DNA from 4 places in the Pseudomonas sp. MF09156 genome. Region 2 is predicted to be linked to each of the others. Evidence: predicted binding sites of a transcription regulator. Region 2 holds the regulator's gene; each other region holds the start of a gene.
What was found. Region 2 encodes FliA, which starts transcription of late flagellar genes. Its sites were predicted from a motif close to CTAAAGTTTNNNNNNNNNNNGCCGNTAA; they were not measured.
Positions count from the first base shown of each region.

Region 1 (5,084 bases), 160 kb from region 2:
TCATCGATGGACATCGACAGCGAATAGGGTTCCTGCCCAGACGAACACGCCGCCGACCAGATGCGCAAGCGCTGGCCAGGGCTAGCCTTGATGGCCTCGGGCAATACCTTGTTCTTGAGCACCTCGAAGGGGTAGGTGTCACGAAACCACAGGGTTTCGTTGGTAGTCATGGCATCGACCACCATCTCCTTGAGCCCGCTGCGCGGTTGGCCCTGGATGCGCTGTACCAACTCGCCCAGGGACTTGATGCCCTGCTGCTCCATCAATTTGTTGAGACGGCTTGATACCAGGTATTGCTTGTTTTCACCGAGCAATATGCCACAGGCTTTTTCCAGGAAGACCCGGAACTGTTCGAAATCCAAATTACCCGTAGACAATGAAACCGCCTCTTAACTCGTGTGACCGCCAGGGAGAAAGCCCCTAGCCGTGATCTGCAGATTTGATCCGTTCAACGACCCGGGATGCCAGGTCATCAGGACGGAATTTGGCCAGGAAGTCATCGGCACCGACCTTCTTGACCATTGCCTGGTTGAATACACCGGACAATGAAGTATGCAGGATGATATGCAATTTTTGCATGCGTGGGTCGTTGCGTATCTCGGCCGTGAGGGTGTAGCCGTCCATTTCCGGCATCTCGATGTCGGAAATCATCATCAGGAATTCTTCTTCCGGCTTCTTGCCTTCATCCACCAGCTTGCGCAGGTAGTCCAGCGCCTGGCGGCCGTCATTGAGCGCCACCACTTCGACACCGACGGTCTGCAGACACCGGGACACCTGCTTGCGCGCCACCGACGAGTCATCCACCGTCAACACCCGCAGGGACACGGCCTTCTGCTGGGTCTGCTCATCCACCACCCCCACCGAAATATGCTCCGACGTCGGCGCCACTTCCGCGAGGATCTTCTCCACGTCGATGATTTCCACCAACTGGTTATCGACCCGCGTCACTGCCGTGAGGTAGTGGTCGCGCCCGGTGCCCTTGGGTGGTGGATGGATCTCTTCCCAGTTCATGTTGACGATACGTTCCACCGAGCGCACCAGGAAACCCTGGGTCTTGGTGTTGTACTCGGTGATGATCACAAACGGGTTCTCGCGATCCTGCAAACCGGCAGAACCGGTGGCCATCGCCAGGTCAAGAATCGGAATCGTCGAGCCACGGATGTTGGCCACGCCACACACCACCGGGTTGGACTTGGGCATTATGGTGAGCTTGGGGCATTGCAGCACCTCCCGCACCTTGAAGACGTTGATGCCATATAGCTGCTTGCCATCGAGTCGAAACAGCAACAACTCCAGGCGATTCTGCCCTACCAGCTGTGTGCGCTGGTTCACTGAATCCATTACACCCGCCATGCCCAGACTCCTACGCTACAAAACTTACGGGTACGACGCGCCCCCAACACGAAACGGCACGCGCTTTGCTTTTTATTGGCCATGGACATCAAAACGACAGTTTCCCGACGCCTTCGCTCGCCACAGTACCGCAGATTACTCTGCGCCTGGATGGCGTTGCTTGCCTTGGGCGCAGGCCACCAGGCCCACGCCGACAACGTCACCTTGCCTGATCTGCTTATCGGCGTCACTCAAGGCTTTCTTGAGTTCACTGTAGAAGATTATCTGGCGAGCACCCAGACACCGGGCCGTTATGAAATCCAGGTCAACCAACTGGACCCGCGTTTGCGCATGCCCATGTGCGACAAGGAATTGACAGGCTCCCTGGAAAGCCCCGCCCAGCCCATTGGTCGCGTGACCGTGCGCGTGCGCTGCGACGGCAGTTCGCCCTGGACCGTGTTCGTGCCGGCCCAGGTCCGGTTGTTTCGTGACGTAGTGACCGTTACTCGCCCGCTCAAGCGTACCGGCATCATCGGCTATGAAGACGTGGCCCTGCGCGAGCGGGACATCAGCCAGATCAGCCAGGGCTACCTCACCTCCGTGGACCAGGCGGTCGGGCAGAAACTGACCCGACCAATGGTAACCGACCAGGTCATCACCCTGGTTCACCTGGAACAGGCAGAAGTGGTGCGCAAAGGTGACCAGGTGGTGATATCCGCCAGCAGTGGCGGCCTGAACGTGAAAATGCCGGGGGAAGCCCTGGCCAATGGCGGGATGAGCGAACAGATTCGCGTGAAGAACCTGAACTCCAAGCGCGTGATCAAGGCTCGGGTAACAGCGCCTGGCCAGGTGGAGGTCGCGCTATAGATCACTGGCGTGGGACGCTGGCTTTTCCTACACTGTGCCCGAGATCACGCTGTGCACAGGTTTATTGTCGATCGAGCCTAAAGTTTGTCCGGGTATGGCCGAAAACATGGCAAGCGTCCAAATACCCAGAGGTTTTTTAACATGGTCATTGATTTCAGCCGATTGAACAGCGCCCAGGCAACGCCCGGCGGCACGCGTACCAACGCGGCCAAGGACAGCGTTGAAGCCAAGGCCCCGGCACTGCCCGCCAAGGCAGAACAAACCGCTTCGACCCAAAGTGGCGAATCGGTGCATTTGAGCAACGAGGCTCAACAGTTGCAGAAGATCACGGACTCGCTGCGCGATCAGCCAGTTGTCAATAAAGCCCGCGTGGCCGAGTTGAAACAGGCGATTGCCGATGGCAGCTATCAGATCGACAACGACCGTTTAGCCGGCAAAATTATCAAAGCCGAGCGCTAGGCCAAGGCCTGCGCCAGGCTTTTGGACGCTTAAAACCCAAGGCCAGCCATGCACGACGAAAATCTGCTGCACCTGATCACTGAAGACCTGGCTCCCGCGCAACACCTACTGGAGCTGCTTCAAGACGAATTCGTAGCCCTGTGCGGCCGCGATATGCGCCTGCTGGAAGATATCCTGGCACGCAAGCAATCGTTGATCATCCTGCTTGAACAACACGGCCAGAAACGCAGCCAGATCCTGCTCAGCCTGGGCCTGCCCGCTGATCACAGCGGCCTGGAGCAGTTGGCCAGCCACTCGTCGGTCGGCGACCAGTTGCTGGCCCAGAGCGCAGCGCTCAATGAGTTGTTGATCAACTGCCAGCAAGCCAATGTGCTCAATGGCCAGTCGATCCAACTGCAGCAAGCCACCACCGCCAACCAGCTGCGCATCCTCCATGGCGGCGAACCTCCAGCACTGTATAACGCCCAGGGCTCCACCTCACAGCTGGTCAAGCCCAGCACCCTCAGCCAAGCCTGACGCCGGTTTATTGCGCGCCCTATCAAGGCGTGCCACATGCTGGCAAAATGCCGGTTCTTGCGTGTAGTCGTATTTTGTCTGGAGATGGAAGAACCGTGTTCAACACCCTTAGCGCGGAAGATGCTCCGCAGCCCCCCAAGGTCCTCACCACCCCTCTGGAAATTGCCAGCACCCTGCGGCTGCTGCAAGAGAGCCACGACCCGCTGATCATCACCTTCCACGAACGCAACCAGCGCTTCCAAAGCTACCTGGTGGATGTCGACAAGGACAGCAAGACCCTGAGCCTGGACGAAATGATCCCGCCCGAAGGTGAACGCTATCTGGAGAATGGCGAAGCATTTCGTATCGAAGGCTTTCACGAAGGCGTGCGCGTGGCCTGGGACAGCAATGGCCCGCTGACCATCGGCGCAAAGGACGGCCACCGCATCTATAAAGGCAGCCTGCCGGAAGAAGTGGTCTACCATCAGCGCCGCAATGCCTTTCGCGCGGCATTGAAACTGGCGCAACTGGTGAATATCGAACTGGGTGGCGAGAAACTCAAGGCGCCTATCAGTGGCAAGCTGCTGGATATCTCCGCCACCGGCTGCAAGCTGCGTTTTGAAGGTGATATCTCCGAGCGCCTGCAACTGGGCCAGGTGTACGACCGCTTTATCGCCGCCCTGCCCTTCGGCAGCATGACCACGGCGGTGGAGCTGCGCTACCTGCACTTCGAAGAAAGGATCAACACCACCTTTGCCGGTGTGCGCTTTCACAACATGAGCGGCCTGGTGCAGCGCCAGGTTGAGCGGTTTGTCTACCAACTGCAGCGCGAGGCGCGACGGTTCGATAAAGACGACGACATGTAAGCGCCAAACCACAGGCACAAAAAAACGGGCAGCTCCTTTGGGAACTGCCCGTTTTTTGTTTCAGGGACGGGCCCGGCTCAGGTCATGCGGGTGTTCATCCGGGTCAGGATGCTCCGGCGGCTCGGGCTCGGGCTGCGGCTCCATCTCCGGCTCTGCGTCGGGCGCAGGCTCTGGCGCGGCGGTTTGCATCTGGTCCTGGACCACCTGCTCATCCACCCGCGGGTCGAGGGCTGCCACCAATGGCGAACTGGACATGCTGTCGGGCATGGCCACGTGGTGCAACGGCGCGTCGTCCACCTGATGCAGGTTGGTCACAGCCTTGGGGCGAATACGCCAGACCAGGATCAATGCGCACAGGCTGAAGAAGGCATAGAGCATCTGGTTGCCAAACAGCTTCATCACCACGCCGGCCAGCAACGGCCCGATACTCGCGCCCACCCCGTAGGTCACCAGCAACATCGCGGTGAGCGACACTCGGCGATCACCTTCGACATGGTCATTGGAAAATGCCACGGCCAGCGGATAGAGGCAGAACTGCACCAACGAACACAGGAACCCGGCGATAAACAGCACTTCCAGCGGCACCTGGGTCATGATCGCCAGCGGCAATGCCGCCACCGCCAGGCACAGGGCGAAACAGCGAATCAACAAGGCGCGGTCATAGCGATCGGACAGCCAGCCCAGCGGCCACTGCACCAACAGGCCGGCAAAAATGCAGCTACCCATGAACAGGCCGACCTGTTCGGTGCTCAAGCCCTGTTGGGCCGCGTACAGCGGCGCCAGGCCGTAGAAGGACCCGACGATCAGGCCCGCCCCCAGCACCGTACTCAAAGACTGCGGCACACGCTTGATAAAAAAGCGCGGCTCCATCGGCGCCGGATGCAAGGGCGCGGGGTGAATACGCCGGGTCATGGCGACCGGCACCAGGCACAGGGCAAAACACAGCGCCACCAGCATCAGCAACTCAAGCCCCAATTGGGGGTGCATGACCAGAATCAGTTGGCCCAGCACCAGGCCCAGGTACGACGCGATCATATAGCCGCTGAACACCACGCCACGCTGCTT
Region 1 covers NZ_JCBCUR010000001.1:852,568-857,651, reverse strand. Annotated here, with positions in the region: gene cheR (protein-glutamate O-methyltransferase CheR) at 1-377, opposite strand, end outside; gene AC19YY_RS04100 (chemotaxis protein CheV) at 421-1,353, opposite strand; gene flgA (flagellar basal body P-ring formation chaperone FlgA) at 1,435-2,199, shown strand; gene flgM (flagellar biosynthesis anti-sigma factor FlgM) at 2,341-2,658, shown strand; gene AC19YY_RS04085 (flagella synthesis protein FlgN) at 2,707-3,174, shown strand; gene AC19YY_RS04080 (flagellar regulator YcgR PilZN domain-containing protein) at 3,270-4,019, shown strand; gene AC19YY_RS04075 (MFS transporter) at 4,080-5,084, opposite strand, start outside.
Region 1: a site for FliA is predicted at 2,277-2,304, ahead of flgM (flagellar biosynthesis anti-sigma factor FlgM). Genes of this name have one in related genera too.

Region 2 (5,084 bases):
CAAGACCGCCTCGCGTATTGTCTCGGCCCAGGCCGAGCTGAGCATGCGTGGCGACAGCGATGCGACCACCAATCGCCAATTGTTTGCCGGCCTGCCGCTGACGGCGGCCGAGCCACTCGTCGAACCGACTTTTGTCGAGCCGCCACGTCCCGCCGCGCCAGCACCGGCCGCTGCGGTTGACCAGCGCGTGTTCGACTCGATGCGTTTTGAGCTCAATGGCCTGCGTGAATTGCTGGAAGTGCAGTTGGGCTCGCTGGCCTGGAACCAGTTGCAAGGCAGCAAGCCGCAACAGGCCAACCTCTGGCGCCGCCTGCAACGCATTGGCCTGTCCGGCCCGTTGTCGCGCGACTTGCTGGAATTGACCACCGGCATAGAAGAGCCTCGCCAGGCCTGGCGCATGTTGCTGGCGCACCTGGCGCGGATGATCCAGACCCCGGAAATCGAACCCCTTGAAGAAGGTGGCGTGATTGCCATGGTCGGCCCTGCCGGCATGGGCAAGACCACCACCCTGGCCAAGCTGGCCGCCCGTTATGTCCTCAAGTACGGCGCCCATAACATTGCGCTGGTGAGCATGGACAGCTACCGCATCGGTGCCCAGGAACAGCTCAAGACCCTGGGCCGGATCCTCAATGTGCCGGTGACCCACGTCGACCCGGGCCAGTCCCTGGCCAACGCCCTCGACCCGCTGCTGCGCAAGCGCGTGGTGCTGATCGATACCGCCGGCCTGCAAGCCAGCGACCCGGCATTGCGCATGCAACTGGAAAGCCTGGCCGGGCGCGGGATCAAGTCGAAAAATTACCTGGTACTTGCAACAACCAGCCAGAAACAGGTTCTGACTGCTGCGTACCACAGCTACAAACGTTGTGGGCTGGCCGGTTGCATCCTGACTAAGCTGGATGAAACCGCAAGCCTGGGCGAAGTGTTGAGCCTTGCCATCAGCCATGAATTACCGGTCGCCTACCTGACCGACGGGCCGCGGATCCCGGATGACTTGCATCTGCCGCGCCGTCATCAGTTGGTCAGCCGCGCGGTCAGTGTGCAAATGCAGGACGAACCCAGTGAAGAGGCGATGGCGGATATGTTCGCCGACCTCTATCACAACCCAGCCAAGCGGGTCGGCTGAACGGCAACATGCAACACAGTGCAATGTACCTACATCGATGGTCTGCTACCGCGGCCACCCTATGTAGCCTGCGGCTAAGCAAGACAAGGTAAAGAAAGAACATGGGCAGCATGCATCCCGTACAGGTGATCGCGGTGACCGGCGGCAAAGGTGGCGTCGGGAAAACTAACGTGTCAGTGAATTTGTCCCTGGCCCTGGCAGAGCTTGGCCGCCGCGTCATGCTGCTGGATGCCGACCTGGGCCTGGCGAACGTTGACGTTCTGCTGGGACTGACGCCCAAACATACCCTGGCCGATGTCATTGAAGGCCGCTGTGAGCTGCGCGACGTGCTGTTGCAGGGGCCTGGGGGGATTCGCATCGTCCCGGCCGCCTCCGGCACCCAGAGCATGGTGCATCTGAGCCCGGCGCAGCACGCCGGCCTGATCCAGGCCTTCAGTGATATCGGCGACAACCTCGACGTGCTGGTGATCGACACTGCCGCCGGGATCGGCGAGTCCGTGGTCAGCTTCGTGCGCGCCGCGCAAGAAGTATTGCTGGTGGTCTGCGACGAACCCACCTCGATCACCGACGCCTACGCCCTGATCAAACTGCTCAACCGCGACTACGGCATGAACCGCTTCCGCGTGCTTGCCAACATGGCCCAGAGCCCGCAAGAAGGGCGCAACCTGTTCGCCAAGTTGACCAAGGTCACGGATCGCTTCCTCGATGTCGCCTTACAATACGTCGGCGCAGTTCCCTATGACGAGTGTGTGCGCAAGGCTGTGCAAAAGCAGCGTGCAGTCTATGAAGCGTTCCCTCGTTCGAAATGCGCGTTGGCGTTCAAGGCAATTGCTCAGAAGGTCGATACCTGGCCACTGCCCGCCAATCCCCGGGGGCATCTGGAGTTTTTCGTCGAGCGATTGGTGCATCAGACGAGTGCGGGACCGGTGCTATGACAGCCAGCGGCTACAACCTTTACAAAAAATCAGCGCGTGACAGCCAGGGCGAATTGATCGAGCGCTATGCGCCCCTGGTCAAGCGCATTGCCTACCACCTGCTGGCACGCCTGCCCGCCAGTGTCCAGGTCGAAGACCTGATCCAGGCGGGGATGATCGGCCTGCTCGAAGTGTCGACCAAGTACGACGCGAGCAAGGGTGCGAGTTTCGAGACGTATGCGGGTATCCGTATCCGTGGCGCGATGCTCGATGAAGTGCGTAAAGGTGATTGGGCGCCGCGTTCGGTCCACCGCAATACCCGGATGGTGAGTGACGCAATTCGCTCAATTGAAGCAAAAACCGGTCGCGACGCTAAAGATCACGAAGTTGCGGCCGAACTCCAATTGAGTCTCGACGATTACTACGGGATTTTGAACGATACCTTGGGCAGCCGCCTGTTCAGTTTCGACGACCTGCTGCAGGACGGCGAACATGAAGGGCTGCACGAGGATGGCGCGAGCGCTCACCAGGAGCCTTCACGCGACCTGGAAGATGAACGCTTCCAGGGCGCCCTGGCAGAGGCGATTGCCAATCTGCCGGAACGTGAGCGGCTGGTGTTGGCGCTGTACTACGACGAAGAGCTGAACCTCAAGGAAATCGGTGAGGTCCTGGGGGTCAGCGAATCGCGGGTCAGCCAGCTACATAGCCAATGCGCGGCCCGCTTGCGGGGGCGTTTGGGAGAGTGGCGAGCGCGCTGACAGGCAGTGTGGGGACAGTGCGAACGATAACCGCCACGGCGCAAGCCTGGCGGGAGCGGCCCGTGATGTGCCCCAGCAGTCCTTTTTGTGTAATGCCTGTTGAATGATATGGCGCGCCCAGGTGCTGGACGCGTTTAAGACTGCTTGGAGGTCGAATTGGACAAGAACATGAAAATCCTCATCGTTGATGACTTCTCAACGATGCGGCGGATCATAAAAAACCTGTTGCGTGACCTTGGGTTCACTAACACGGTCGAGGCGGATGACGGCATTACGGCGATTCCGATCCTCAACAGCGGGAGCATCGACTTTCTGGTAACCGACTGGAACATGCCTGGCATGACCGGTATCGATCTGCTGCGCCACGTGCGCGCTGATGAAAAGCTGCGCAGCCTGCCTGTGCTGATGGTGACCGCTGAAGCCAAGCGTGAACAGATCATCGAAGCCGCCCAGGCCGGGGTCAACGGCTACGTGGTCAAGCCATTCACTGCACTGGCCTTGAAAGAGAAGATTGAAAAAATCTTCGAACGCATCGGTCATTGATGCTGCCACGGGGGAGCTATGGAGCATAAAGAATCATCGCAGGCCGACTTTGAGTCGACCCTGAAAAAACATGCTCACCAACTCGTCGAAAGCCTGGAAAAAGGCCAGTTCGGCGACGCAGTGCAGTTGATCCATGAGCTCAACCAGACCCGCGACCGCGGCCTGTATCAGGAAGTGGGCAAGCTCACCCGTGAGTTGCACAGTGCGATCGTCAATTTCCAGATCGACCCGCACATGCCCCAGGCCGAGGAAATCTCGCAGATCACCGATGCCACCGAACGCCTGTCCTACGTGGTCAGGCTGACTGAGGCGGCAGCCAATCGCACCATGGACCTGGTGGAAAACGCCACACCCCTGGTGAACGGCATGGCCAATGAGGCCAAGGCGTTGAGCGCTGATTGGGGTCGCTTCATGCGGCGCGAAGTGGGTGCTGAAGAATTTCGCGAGCTGGCGCGCCGGGTCGAGGGTTTCCTGTCACGCAGCGAGCAGGAAAACCGCACGGTTTCCAGCAACCTCAATGACATCCTGCTGGCCCAGGACTACCAGGACCTGACCGGCCAGGTGATCAAGCGCGTGACCCTGCTGGTCACCGAAGTGGAAAGCAACCTGCTCAAACTGGTGCTGATGGCCGGTCAGGTCGACCGTTTTGCCGGCATCGAACACGACCGCGAAGCGATCCTCTCGGAAAAAGATCCACAAAAACACCTCGCCAAGGGTGAAGGTCCGCAGATTCATGCCGATAAACGTGAAGACGTTATGTCAGGTCAAGATGACGTAGACGATTTGCTGTCCAGTTTAGGCTTCTAAGGAGCACGCAATATGAGCTTCGGCGCCGATGAAGAAATCCTTCAGGATTTCCTTGTAGAGGCCGGCGAAATTCTAGAGCAGTTGTCCGAGCAACTGGTCGAGCTGGAAAGCCGACCGGATGATGCGAACCTGCTCAATGCAATTTTTCGCGGTTTTCACACTGTAAAAGGGGGCGCCGGCTTCCTCCAGCTCCATGAGCTGGTGGAGTGCTGCCACATCGCCGAAAACGTGTTCGACATCCTGCGCAAGGGTGAGCGTCACGTTGATTCGGAATTGATGGACGTGATCCTCGAAGCCCTGGACGCGGTCAACGGCATGTTCAATGAAGTGCGCGAACGCGCACCGATTACGGCTGCCACCCCTGAACTGCTGGCCGCCCTGGCGCGCCTGGCAGAGCCTGCCGCTGTATCTGCCGCCCCGGTGGTTGAGGCGGCGCCTGAGCCGGTGGCTGAGCCCGACGTTACCGACAGCGAATTCGAACAACTGCTGGACTCCCTCAATGCCGTCAAGGCCGAGGCACAAGCACCGGCAGCGGCTGCGCCGGCCATGGTGCCGACCAGCGAAGACATCACCGACGCCGAGTTCGAGTCATTGCTCGACCAGTTGCACGGCAAGGGCCAGTTCGCCCCGGACGCCGTGGCAGCCACACCGGCGCCTGTGGAGCCGGCAGCGCCAGCGGCCAGCACCGACATTACCGACGACGAATTTGAAGCACTGCTGGATCAGTTGCACGGCAAAGGCTCGTTTGCCGCCGATGCCCTGCCGGCAGTCGCTGCGGCGGTTGCACCTGCCGCTGCCACGCCTGCTGCTGCGGCACCGGCGGCGGATGGCCTGATCACCGACCATGAATTTGAATCCCTGCTCGACGAATTGCACGGCAAGGGCAAGTTCTCCGAAGTAGCGCCTGGCGCCGCAGCCACCGCCACCGCAGCGGTGGCC
Region 2 covers NZ_JCBCUR010000001.1:1,013,354-1,018,437, forward strand. Annotated here, with positions in the region: gene flhF (flagellar biosynthesis GTPase FlhF) at 1-1,123, shown strand, start outside; gene fleN (flagellar synthesis regulator FleN) at 1,225-2,058, shown strand; gene fliA (RNA polymerase sigma factor FliA) at 2,055-2,795, shown strand; gene AC19YY_RS04890 (chemotaxis response regulator CheY) at 2,964-3,338, shown strand; gene AC19YY_RS04895 (protein phosphatase CheZ) at 3,357-4,145, shown strand; gene AC19YY_RS04900 (chemotaxis protein CheA) at 4,158-5,084, shown strand, end outside.

Region 3 (5,084 bases), on a different contig from region 2:
TGCTCAAGATCGACAAGAGCTTTGTCGGCGGCATGGAAGAACGCGAGGAAAACCGCAAGCTGGTGCATGCCATGATCAACCTGGCCCACAACCTCAACCTGGAAGTGGTGGCCGAAGGCGTGGAAACCCCCGAGCAACTGGCGTTGTTGCGCTTGTTTGGGTGCGACCAGGCCCAGGGTTACCTGATCAGCAAGCCGTTGCCGCTGGCGGAATTGGTGGAATACCTGACGTTTGGCAGCAGCCAGCAGGCGTTGTTGGGTGAAGTGATCTAGGCCGGTGCGGTCAAACCAATCATTGTAGGAGCTGGCTTGCCAGCGATAGCAGTCTGTCGGTCAACGATACTGTGACTGATACATCGCCATCGCTGGCAAGCCAGCTCCTACAGTGAACGCGTACCTTCTTCAGTTTGTCTGGGCAATCATCCGCCTCATCTTTCTTTCAAACGCCCACGTCAGGGTAATCGCCGCGCAGGCCAGCCCCAGCGCCAACCCCCACCACACCCCGGTCGGCCCCCACCCCAGGGTAAACGCCATCAGCCAGGCCGCCGGTGCGCCAATCAACCAGTAACAGCCCAGGCCGACGAGGAAGGTCGTCTTGGCATCCTTCAGCCCGCGGATGCAGCCCATGGCGATAGTCTGCACACCGTCGAACAACTCGAACCACGCCGCCACGGCCAACAGGCTCACCGCCAGGCTGATCACCTGGGCGAAGGCCGGGTCGTCATGGTCGAGGAACAGGCCGATCAGCGGGTCTGAAAACAGCCAGAACACCATGGCAAACCCCAGCATCACCGTCGCGCCGAAGGCGATACCCACACGCCCGGCGAGCCGTGCGCCGAGCAGGTGCCCGCCGCCGTAATGCAAGCCGATGCGCATGGTGACCGCATAGGACATGCCCGCCGGGACCATGAACGCCACCGAGACGATTTGCAGGGCAATCTGGTGGGCCGCCAACTGCGTACTGCCCATGGTGCCCATGCACAGCGCCGCGAAGGCGAACAAGCCGACTTCCACTGCATAGGTGCCGCCAATCGGCAGGCCCAGGCGCCACAGCTCGCGCAAGTAATGCAGGTTGGGCTGCAACAGGCCCTTGCCCAATGGGTAGGCGGCGTAGGCGCGGTTGTATTTGATGTACCACAACAGCGCCAGGGCCATGCAGTTGGCGACAATCGCCGTGACCAGGCTGATGCCCATCAGGCCCAGTTTGGGCAGGCCGAACATGCCTTCGATCAATGCATGGTTGAGCAGGTAGTTGATCACCGTGCCGCACAGGCTGATCACCATCACCGGGGTGGCTTTGCCGATGGCGCTGGTGAAGCCGCGCAGGGCCATGAATGTCAGGTAGCCGGGCAGGGCAAACGGCAGGATCATCAGGAACTGGCCGGCCGACTGCACGTTGGTCTCGGTCTGGCCGAACATCAGCAGCACCGGCTTGAGGTTCCACAGCAGCAGGCCCGCCACCAAGGCCATCAGCCAGGCCAGCCACAGGCCGGCCTGGGTCAGGCGGGTAGCGCCTTCGATATCACCGGCGCCCTGGCGAATGGCGACCAGGGTGCCCACGGCGGCTATCACGCCGATGCAAAAGATCGACACAAACGAATAGCTCGCCGCGCCGAGCCCACCGCCGGCCAGGGCTTCGGGGCTCAGGCGGGCCATCATCAGGGTGTCGGTCAGCACCATCAGCATGTGCGCCAGCTGTGAGGCAATCAACGGCCCTGACAGCCGCAGAATGGCCCAGAGTTCGGTACGCGCCGGATGCTGCATGATCATCACGCTCAATATTTGCACAAAGGGTAGAAGGGTTGATTCTCGGCGCTCTCAGCGCTTTGCACAAAGGGATAAATGCGATCATTGGCATGATTAAAACTCATGCCAGGATGATTCTGGTAGGGTTTGCGGATCGTGCCGTCGGAGTTTTCCTCATGTCTCGTCGCCTTCCTCCGCTGTATGCCTTGCGTGCATTTGAAGCCGCCTCACGGCACAACTCCTTCACCCGTGCCGCCGAAGAACTGTCCATCACCCAAAGTGCAGTCAGCCGGCATATCCGCACCCTGGAGGAGCATTTCGCCTGTCGCCTGTTCCAGCGCAGCGGGCGCACCTTGCAGCTCACCGAATCGGCGCGCTTGCTGCTGCCGGGCGTGCGCGAGGGCTTCGCCGCCCTGGAGCGCGCCTGCCATACCTTGAATGCCGAAGATGACATCCTGCGCATGAAGGCCCCGTCGACCCTGACCATGCGCTGGTTGCTGGCACGCCTGAGTCGGTTCCGGCACTTGCAGCCGGGCAACGAGGTGCAGTTGACCAGTGCGTGGATGAGCATCGATGAGGTGGATTTCAACCAGGAGCCGTTCGACTGCGCGGTCCTACTGAGCGATGGGCACTTTCCCACAGATTGGGAGGCCAGTTACCTGTTCCCCGAACTGCTGATCCCGGTGGGCGCGCCGAACCTGCTCAGCGATGGCCCCTGGGATGTGGAGCGCCTGGCCGGCGCTGAACTGCTGCACCCCACGCCGGACCGGCGTGATTGGCGCCGTTGGTTGCAACGCACCGGCCTGGCCTCTCGTGTCGCCATCAAGGGCGGGCAGGTGTTCGATACGCTGGAGTTGGGCATGATTGCCGCCGCTCGGGGCTATGGCGTGTCCATGGGGGATTTGCTGATGGTTGCCGAAGATGTGGCGCAGGGGCGCTTGAGCCTGCCCTGGCCTACTGCGGTGGCCAGCGGCGAAAGTTACTACCTGGTCTGGCCCAAGACCCGCCCCGGCGGCGAGCGCCTGCGCAGGCTCTCGGACTTCCTGCAAAGTGAGGTCCGGGCCATGACACTGCCGCCAGTCGAGCAGCTCGACTGAATCGATGCAGCGCGCGCAAACAATGCGTTTGAGTGATACCCCTGTAATTTGCTCAAGTATTGATCCAGGCCGCCGAAGTAGGTGTGTCGGAGCCGCCATTAGTTGCGGCTCAGCGTGCCCCCCAATCCAAGAAATTCGCCGATTAGCGCTATGAGATCAGGACGATCCGGGCCTCGGCCAGGAGCTGTCATGTCTCAACCCCGCGCCCGCATCGCTTCGCAGCTGGGCATTGCCTTGGCGGTCATATTGGCTGTCGTGATCAGCGCCAGCACCCTATTTGCCCTGCGCTCCCTGGATTCGGCCAACCTGCAAACCCGCGAAGAACACCTGGCCAGCGAAGCGCGCTTGCTCGCCGACCAACTCAATACCTTCCACAGCACCCTGCGCGAGAGCACCGAGCGTTTGAGCGGGTTGTTTGAGCAGCGTTTCGCCGCCGGGTTGCGCGTGGGTTCCGAGCAGAAAGTGAATGTGGCCGGGGTACAGACCCCGAGCCTGTACCTGGGCGACCAGGTGTTGAACAACAACTTCGACGAGGTTGATGAGTTCAAGCAGATGTCCGGTGGCGTGGCTACGGTGTTCGTGCGCAGTGGCGAAGACTTTGTCCGCATCAGCACCTCCCTGACCAAACAGGACGGCAACCGTGCGATCGGCACCGTGCTGGATCGCCAGGGCCCGGCCTACCAGCGCCTGCTTGCCGGGCAGAGCTACATTGGCCGTGCGGTTCTGTTCGAGCGCTCCTACATGACCCAATACAGCCCGGTGCGCGATGCCAGCGGCCAGGTGATTGCGGTGTTGTTTATCGGTTTTGACTACACCGATGCGCAGAACGCCCAGTTCGCCAACCTCAAGCGTTTTCGCATTGGCCAGACCGGCTCGCTGGCGTTGCTGGACGAGCAAAAGCACTGGCTGGTGCCGCCCGCTGGTGTGCAAGCCCCGGAGCAGGCGGTTGTGCCGATTCTGGAGCTGGCGCAAAAGCCCGGCCAGGGGCGTTTCTGGAGTGACCAGGGCGAGGACTTCTACAGCGTTGCGGTGCCGTTTGACGGCGGCCCGTGGTCGGTGGTGGCGAGCATGCCCAAGGCCGAGATCCGGGCGGTGACCTGGGCCGTGGGTATCCGCCTGGTAATCGGCAGCGTGCTGGCGATGCTGTTGGCCGTGGGCGCGGCGGTCTGGCTGCTGCGCAGCAAACTCCAGCCCCTGGGTGACCTGGTGCGCCAGGCCGAAGCCCTGGGCGCCGGTGATTTGAGTGCGCGGCTGAATGTGTCCAGCCATGACGAGATCGGTCAACTGGCGCGCAGTTTCAACCAGATGGGTGAAGCCCTGTCGACCATGGTCTCCCACATCCGCGAGGCGGCCGAAGAGGTCAACAGCCGCGCCCAGGCGCTGTCGGGCCTGTCGGGCGGGGCCTATGAGGGCATGGAGCAGCAGTCCGGCGAGATCACCAGCATGGCCGGCGCGGTGGAAGAGTTCAGCGCCACCTCGTTGAACATTGCCGACAACATGGGCAATACCGAGCGCCTGGCCCAGGAAAATGCCCAGCAGACCCGCATCGGTCGCAACTCGATGCAGGAGGCGTCGTCGTCCCTGGAACATATCGCCACGGCACTCAACAGCACGGCCACGGTGATCAATACCCTGGGCCAACGCTCCCAGGAAATCGGCGGCATCGTCGGTGTGATCACCTCGATTGCCGATCAGACCAACCTGCTGGCGCTCAACGCCGCCATCGAGGCGGCGCGGGCCGGGGAGCAGGGGCGTGGGTTTGCCGTGGTCGCCGATGAAGTGCGCAACCTAGCCTCACGCACCCGCCAGGCCACCGATGAAATTTCCGGAATGATCCAGAGCATCCAGCAGGAAACCGGCAACGCCATCAGCACCATGGAACAGGGCAATGTGCTGATGCAGGAAGGCCTGTCGCGCAACGCCGACGTCGCATCAGCCCTGGCGCGCATCGACGAACAAAGCCGTTCGGCGGGGCAGCAGTTCGCCGCGATTACCACCGCGACCCAGGAGCAAAGCAGCACCGCGACTTTGCTCAGCAGCAACCTGCAGAGCATTGCCCTGGCCAACAGTGAGCAGCGGGAAGTGGTGTCGAACCTTGCGATCACTGCCCGGGAGCTGGAGACGTTGGCGGCGGGGTTGCGGCAGGAGGTGGATCGGTTTCGACAAGGCTGATCAATCCCCGAGCCCCGGGTCCACCCGTTTGCCGATGTCCTTGAGTCGCGCCAGTTGATCAACCATCCCT
Region 3 covers NZ_JCBCUR010000002.1:300,870-305,953, forward strand. Annotated here, with positions in the region: gene AC19YY_RS07135 (putative bifunctional diguanylate cyclase/phosphodiesterase) at 1-272, shown strand, start outside; gene AC19YY_RS07140 (NorM family multidrug efflux MATE transporter) at 402-1,769, opposite strand; gene AC19YY_RS07145 (LysR substrate-binding domain-containing protein) at 1,922-2,842, shown strand; gene AC19YY_RS07150 (methyl-accepting chemotaxis protein) at 3,032-5,014, shown strand; gene AC19YY_RS07155 (ABC transporter six-transmembrane domain-containing protein) at 5,015-5,084, opposite strand, start outside.
Region 3: a site for FliA is predicted at 2,894-2,921, ahead of AC19YY_RS07150 (methyl-accepting chemotaxis protein). Genes of this name have one in related genera too.

Region 4 (5,084 bases), 520 kb from region 2:
CGCGCAGAAAACCGCGTATCCGGGTGCATCGGCCCGTAGCCGAGCTGGGTGATCTGCAGGCTCGGCTTGCGCAACTCGACCACCGTGCCGTCCTTGAACGTGACGTTGACCGGGGTGTAGTCGACTCGCACCTTGCCTTCCGGGGCCACACCGGGCACGGCCATGTCCTGCAACTGCCCGCCGTACACCGGCTCGGGGACGATCCCCAGTTGCTCGATGACCTTGGCGTAGGGCGGCGAATCCGGGATCGATAGGCGCACCAGCATGGACACCGCGTTGCTGGCCTCAGGCAAGGGCGGATGACCGCGGCCATCCTTGATATGGCAGTTCTGGCAGGCATTGGTGTTGAACAGCGGCCCCAGCCCATCACGGGCGGTGGTGGTGGCCGGGGCGATCACCCACGGATTGCGGAAAAAGCTGTTGCCGACGCTGAAGTCCAGGCGGCGCGTTGGCGCCAGGTTGGCCGAGGGCAGCGAAAAGGCATTCTGGTCGGTCTTCCTTACCGTCGTGCTGCCTCCCGAACGCGCCTCACCCGGCTCGGCCTGGGTAAACGTCGGCGGCGGGGCGTCATCGCAGGCACTCAGGCTCATGGCCATCAAGAGTGCAGACAGGCGAAGAGGCAAGCGGGGCATCGATAATCCTGGAAGACGGGCGACGGTGGATGAAATTCAGGGGGCAAAGTCTAACAGGGCGGGGCGGATTGAATAAGAGCAATTATCGTTTGCTCCAATCTGATGCATTCCCGCTAGAATGGCCGCACATTTTTCCTGGAGGTGGCCAATGCAGGCTCTCGACGCTTTGCTCAACCGTGTTTCCGTACCGCGCCTGCTGGAGCCGGCCCCCACTGCCGAGCAGCGCGAAGTGCTGTTCGCGGCAGCCATGCGTGCACCGGATCACGGCCAACTGCGGCCTTGGCGCTTCCTCACCGTGGAAGGCGCGGCCCGTGAGCAAATGGGCACCCTGCTGGCCGAAGCGGCCCGCCTGCAAGACCCCGAGGCCCCGCAAGCGGTGATCGACAAGGCGCAGAACGGCCCATTGCGTGCGCCGCTGGTGGTGGTGGTGATTGCCCGTCTGCAGGAACACTTCAAGGTGCCCAAGTCCGAGCAGTTGCTGGCGGCGGCCTGTGCGGCCCACGGTATTTTGCTGGCGGCGTATGCCCAGGGGATCGGTGCGGTGTGGCGCACCGGCGAGTTGTCGTATTCGGCGCATGTGGCCAAGGGCCTGGGGTTGAGCGCGGGTGAGGAAGTGATTGGCTTCCTTTATCTGGGGACCGCGCAGAACCCGCCGCGTACGGCGGCCAAAGAAGACATCACGGCGTTTGTCAGCGCCTGGACCGGTCTCTGACCCACCGCAAACCTATGTGGGAGCGGGCTTGCTCGCGAATGCGGTGGGTCAGTCAATACATTCATTACTGACCCACCGCATTCGCGGGCAAGCCCGCTCCCACATTTGATCTTCACTGCTTTGAGCATTGCGTTCGCTTAACTGATCGGTATTAGGGCAAGTCCCCTCCCACATGGGGTATTTCATTGTTTTCAGGACCTGGGCTTACACCCGGAACTGATCCATCAGTTTCATCTGCTGATTGGCCAATGCATTCAATTGGCTGCTGATCGCCGCTGATTCAGTGGCCTGGCCAGTCAACGTCTCGGTCACGGTACGGATCGCCGAAACGTTGCGGTTGACCTCTTCGGCCACGGCGCTCTGTTCTTCGGCGGCGCTGGCGATTTGCAGGTTCATGTCGCTGATCACCGTCACCGCATCGCTGATCTTGCCCAGGGCCTGGACCGCCTGCTGGATCTGCCCGGCGTTGTTCTGTGCCTGGCTCTGGCTCGAATGCATGGTGGTCACCACCCCACGGGTCGCGCTCTGGATGCGTTCGATCACCAGGCGGATTTCTTCCACCGAATCCTGGGTGCGCCGCGCCAGGTTACGTACCTCGTCCGCCACTACCGCAAACCCCCGCCCGCTTTCCCCGGCGCGCGCGGCTTCAATCGCGGCATTGAGGGCCAGCAGGTTGGTCTGCTCGGCAATGCTGCGGATCACCTCCAGCACCGAGCCGATCTGCTCGCTGTTGACCGCCAGGGCTTCGACTTCGGTCACCGCCTTGCTGACTTCTTCGGCGAGGGTGGTGATATCGCGGGTGCTGCGCTCGATAATCGCCAGGCCTTCGCGGGCCGATTGATCGGCGCCGCGCGCTGCACTGGCCGCGTTTGAGGCGCTGTTGGCCACATCATGGGCGGTGGCGCTCATCTCGTTGGAGGCGGTTGCCACCTGGTCGATCTCGCGGAACTGTACCTGCATGCCTTCGCTGGTCTGGCGGGCGATTTCCGAGGACTGGTCGGCGGTGCCGCGGGCTTCGGTGATGCTCTGCTTGATCTGGGCGATGGTCGGTTGCAGTTTGTCGAGGAAGCGGTTGAACCAACTGACCAGCTCCCCCAGTTCGTCTTTTTTCGTGTAGGCCAGGCGTTGGGTCAGGTCGCCGTCGCCGCTGGCAATGTCCTTGAGCATCGCCGCCACGCTGTTGATCGGGCGGGTCACGCCGGTAGCGGTCAGCCACATCAGCAGCAGGCCCAGCAGGCCGGCCACGGCGCCGACCAACAGCGCTTGCAGCGTGCCACGGGCCTGGGCCTCGTCGAGCACCCCTTGCAGCTTGACCGAGTCGGCCAGCAGCACGTCCTTGGGCAGTTTGATCACCACGCCCCAAGGCTTGGCATCGGCAATCGGCTTGACCGGATACACCGCGCGAATCGTATCGTCCTGCTCGCGGACCTTGCGCGTGTCACTGGCCAGCAGTTGCACGATCTCTTTGCCTTCGGCGCCGAGCACATCGACGATGCTCTTGCCGACCTTGTCCGGCTCGCCGCTGTAGCTGGCAATCAGGCCACTGCTGGAGAGGATTTCCATGATCCCGGCGCCGTCAAACAGCTCTTTTTGCGCGGTATTGGCCGCCGCTTGCAGGGCATCCAGCGCAATGTCGACGCCGATCACCCCAATGACCTTGCCGTCGGCCAGCAGCGGCAGGGAGATGGTGGTCATCAGCATCGACTTGCCGGCGACTTCATCGGCGTACGGGTCCAGCAGGCAGACGTTGCGGGTATCCCGTGGGCAGGTGTACCAGATGTTGTAGGGCGTACCGCTGAGGTTGAGGGTGGTCTTGGTCAGGTCCGCTTCCACCATCACGGTGTTCAGCCCTTCGCCACCGGCACGGCTCCAGTAGCTGGAGAACCGCCCGGCCTCGTTGGAGGCGCGCAGCTTGTCGTCGATAAATTCGCTGTCCTTGCCATCCAGGCCGTTGGGTTCAAACGACAACCAGATCCCCAGCACCTTGGTATTGCGCTCGAACGCAGTCTTGATCCGCTGGTTGAGTTCCTCGCGCACGGTGGCCGTTTCCAGCGAACGCTTGGCGGCCATGTTACGCAGGTCCTTGACCTGGTCGGCGAGGGCGGTGACCACCAACAGGCTCTCGCCGAAGGCTTTCTGCACCTGCACGGCCTGCTCGGCGGCCCTGGCCTGAAGCAGGTTCTCCACGCTGGCGGTGAGCATGCGCGAGCTGGACGCGCTGACCAGTTGGTCGTTCTGGTTGGACTGGTAGATATTCAGGCTGACAATCAGCGCAATCACCCCCAACAGGCAGAGACCGGACAGCAGCACGATTTTCAAGCGGATGGAGAGGGTGTCGAACATGGGCTTACTCGCGATTGGACTTGTTGGTGTGCAAGCAGGGCAACGGCCAAGTCCATTCGGCGCTATGCCCGGAACATCGGCACCGACGGGTAATTCATGAGGAATAGGCGATGAGCGGTAGGGCGCTCAGGCAGCGGTTCGCGCCAGGCGTTCGGGACGTGACCAGATCCACAGGTTGCCCAGGCTCATACCGGTGATGGCCAGGTAGATCGGCCAGCCGTGATCGAGCATCACCAGCATCAGGCCGGCACACAGCAACATGCTCACGGTGGCACTGACCTTGGCCCGACGGGCGATGATCTTGCCATTGCGCCAGTTGAACAGGATCGGCCCGAACAGCCGGTGGTTTTCCAGCCAGGCGCTCAGGCGCGGCGAGCTCTTGGTGGCGGCCCAGGCGGCCAGCAGGATGAATTCGGTGGTGGGCAGGCCCGGCACGACAATCGCGATCAAGCCGATCCCCAGGCTGACATAGGCCAGCAGGCCGAACAGGATTCGGGCGAGTTTGGAGGAGGATTGGGCGGGGGCTGTCATAGGTACGATTTGTCAGGGTTTCGAAAAATCTGAAAATGGAGCGCGATCAACATGTGGGAGCTGGCTTGCCTGCGATGCAGACGCTGCGGTGTATCAGTTAGACCGCAGCGATGCTATCGCAGGCAAGCCAGCTCCCACACAATCCCGCTCTCACATTCATTGCATTCCAGCAGCGCGATCAGGCCAGTTCTGGGGCGCTAGCGTACGCCTGTTCCAGCAACACGGTGAAGCGTACAAACGCATCCACGGCACCTTTTTCTGCTGCGGCTTCTTCTTCGGCGCTCAGTTCCAGGCTGTCGAGGGTGCGGGTGAAGCTCTTCCAGCCTTCTGCACGACCACCGGCTGGCTCGCCCAGGTGGCGGGCACCGAAGGTTTCGCTCAGGCCCAGGCCGACGGCACGCTTGATCAGGAACGCTGCGCCCAGCTTGGAACCTTCGGACACGAACAGCCAGCCCAGGGCCTGGGCCTTGCTCGGGTTCTGCACGGCACCGGCCACGGGGGCGGGTACTTCGGTTTCCAGGTCGGCCAGGTCCAGCTTGGCGGCTTCGGCGCGGCAGCGCTCGGCCAGGTCCGGCACCAGCTTGATCAGCTCGGGATCGTTGTACAGCGCCACCAGTTCCGATTGGAACAGGTATTGCGCCACCACGAAACGGGCGAAGTTGGCCTGGGTTTCAAACGGGGCGTGAGCCTTGACCAGGGCATCGAGCTTGGTGTGCGGCTCGTTGGTGATCTGGTTCAGGCGCTGGGAGCGCAGGCTTGCGCGTTCTGCGGTAGTGGAAGCGGTCATTGGATGTCCTTGAGAAGGAAAAGCGCCTTGTTGCCAGGCTGTTATTACTAGACGAACAAGAAGACGCGTCACAGTAAAA
Region 4 covers NZ_JCBCUR010000001.1:493,414-498,497, forward strand. Annotated here, with positions in the region: gene AC19YY_RS02245 (di-heme oxidoreductase family protein) at 1-632, opposite strand, end outside; gene AC19YY_RS02250 (nitroreductase family protein) at 781-1,344, shown strand; gene AC19YY_RS02255 (methyl-accepting chemotaxis protein) at 1,549-3,687, opposite strand; gene AC19YY_RS02260 (YbaN family protein) at 3,814-4,218, opposite strand; gene AC19YY_RS02265 (biliverdin-producing heme oxygenase) at 4,397-5,005, opposite strand.
Region 4: a site for FliA is predicted at 3,761-3,788, ahead of AC19YY_RS02255 (methyl-accepting chemotaxis protein). Genes of this name have one in related genera too.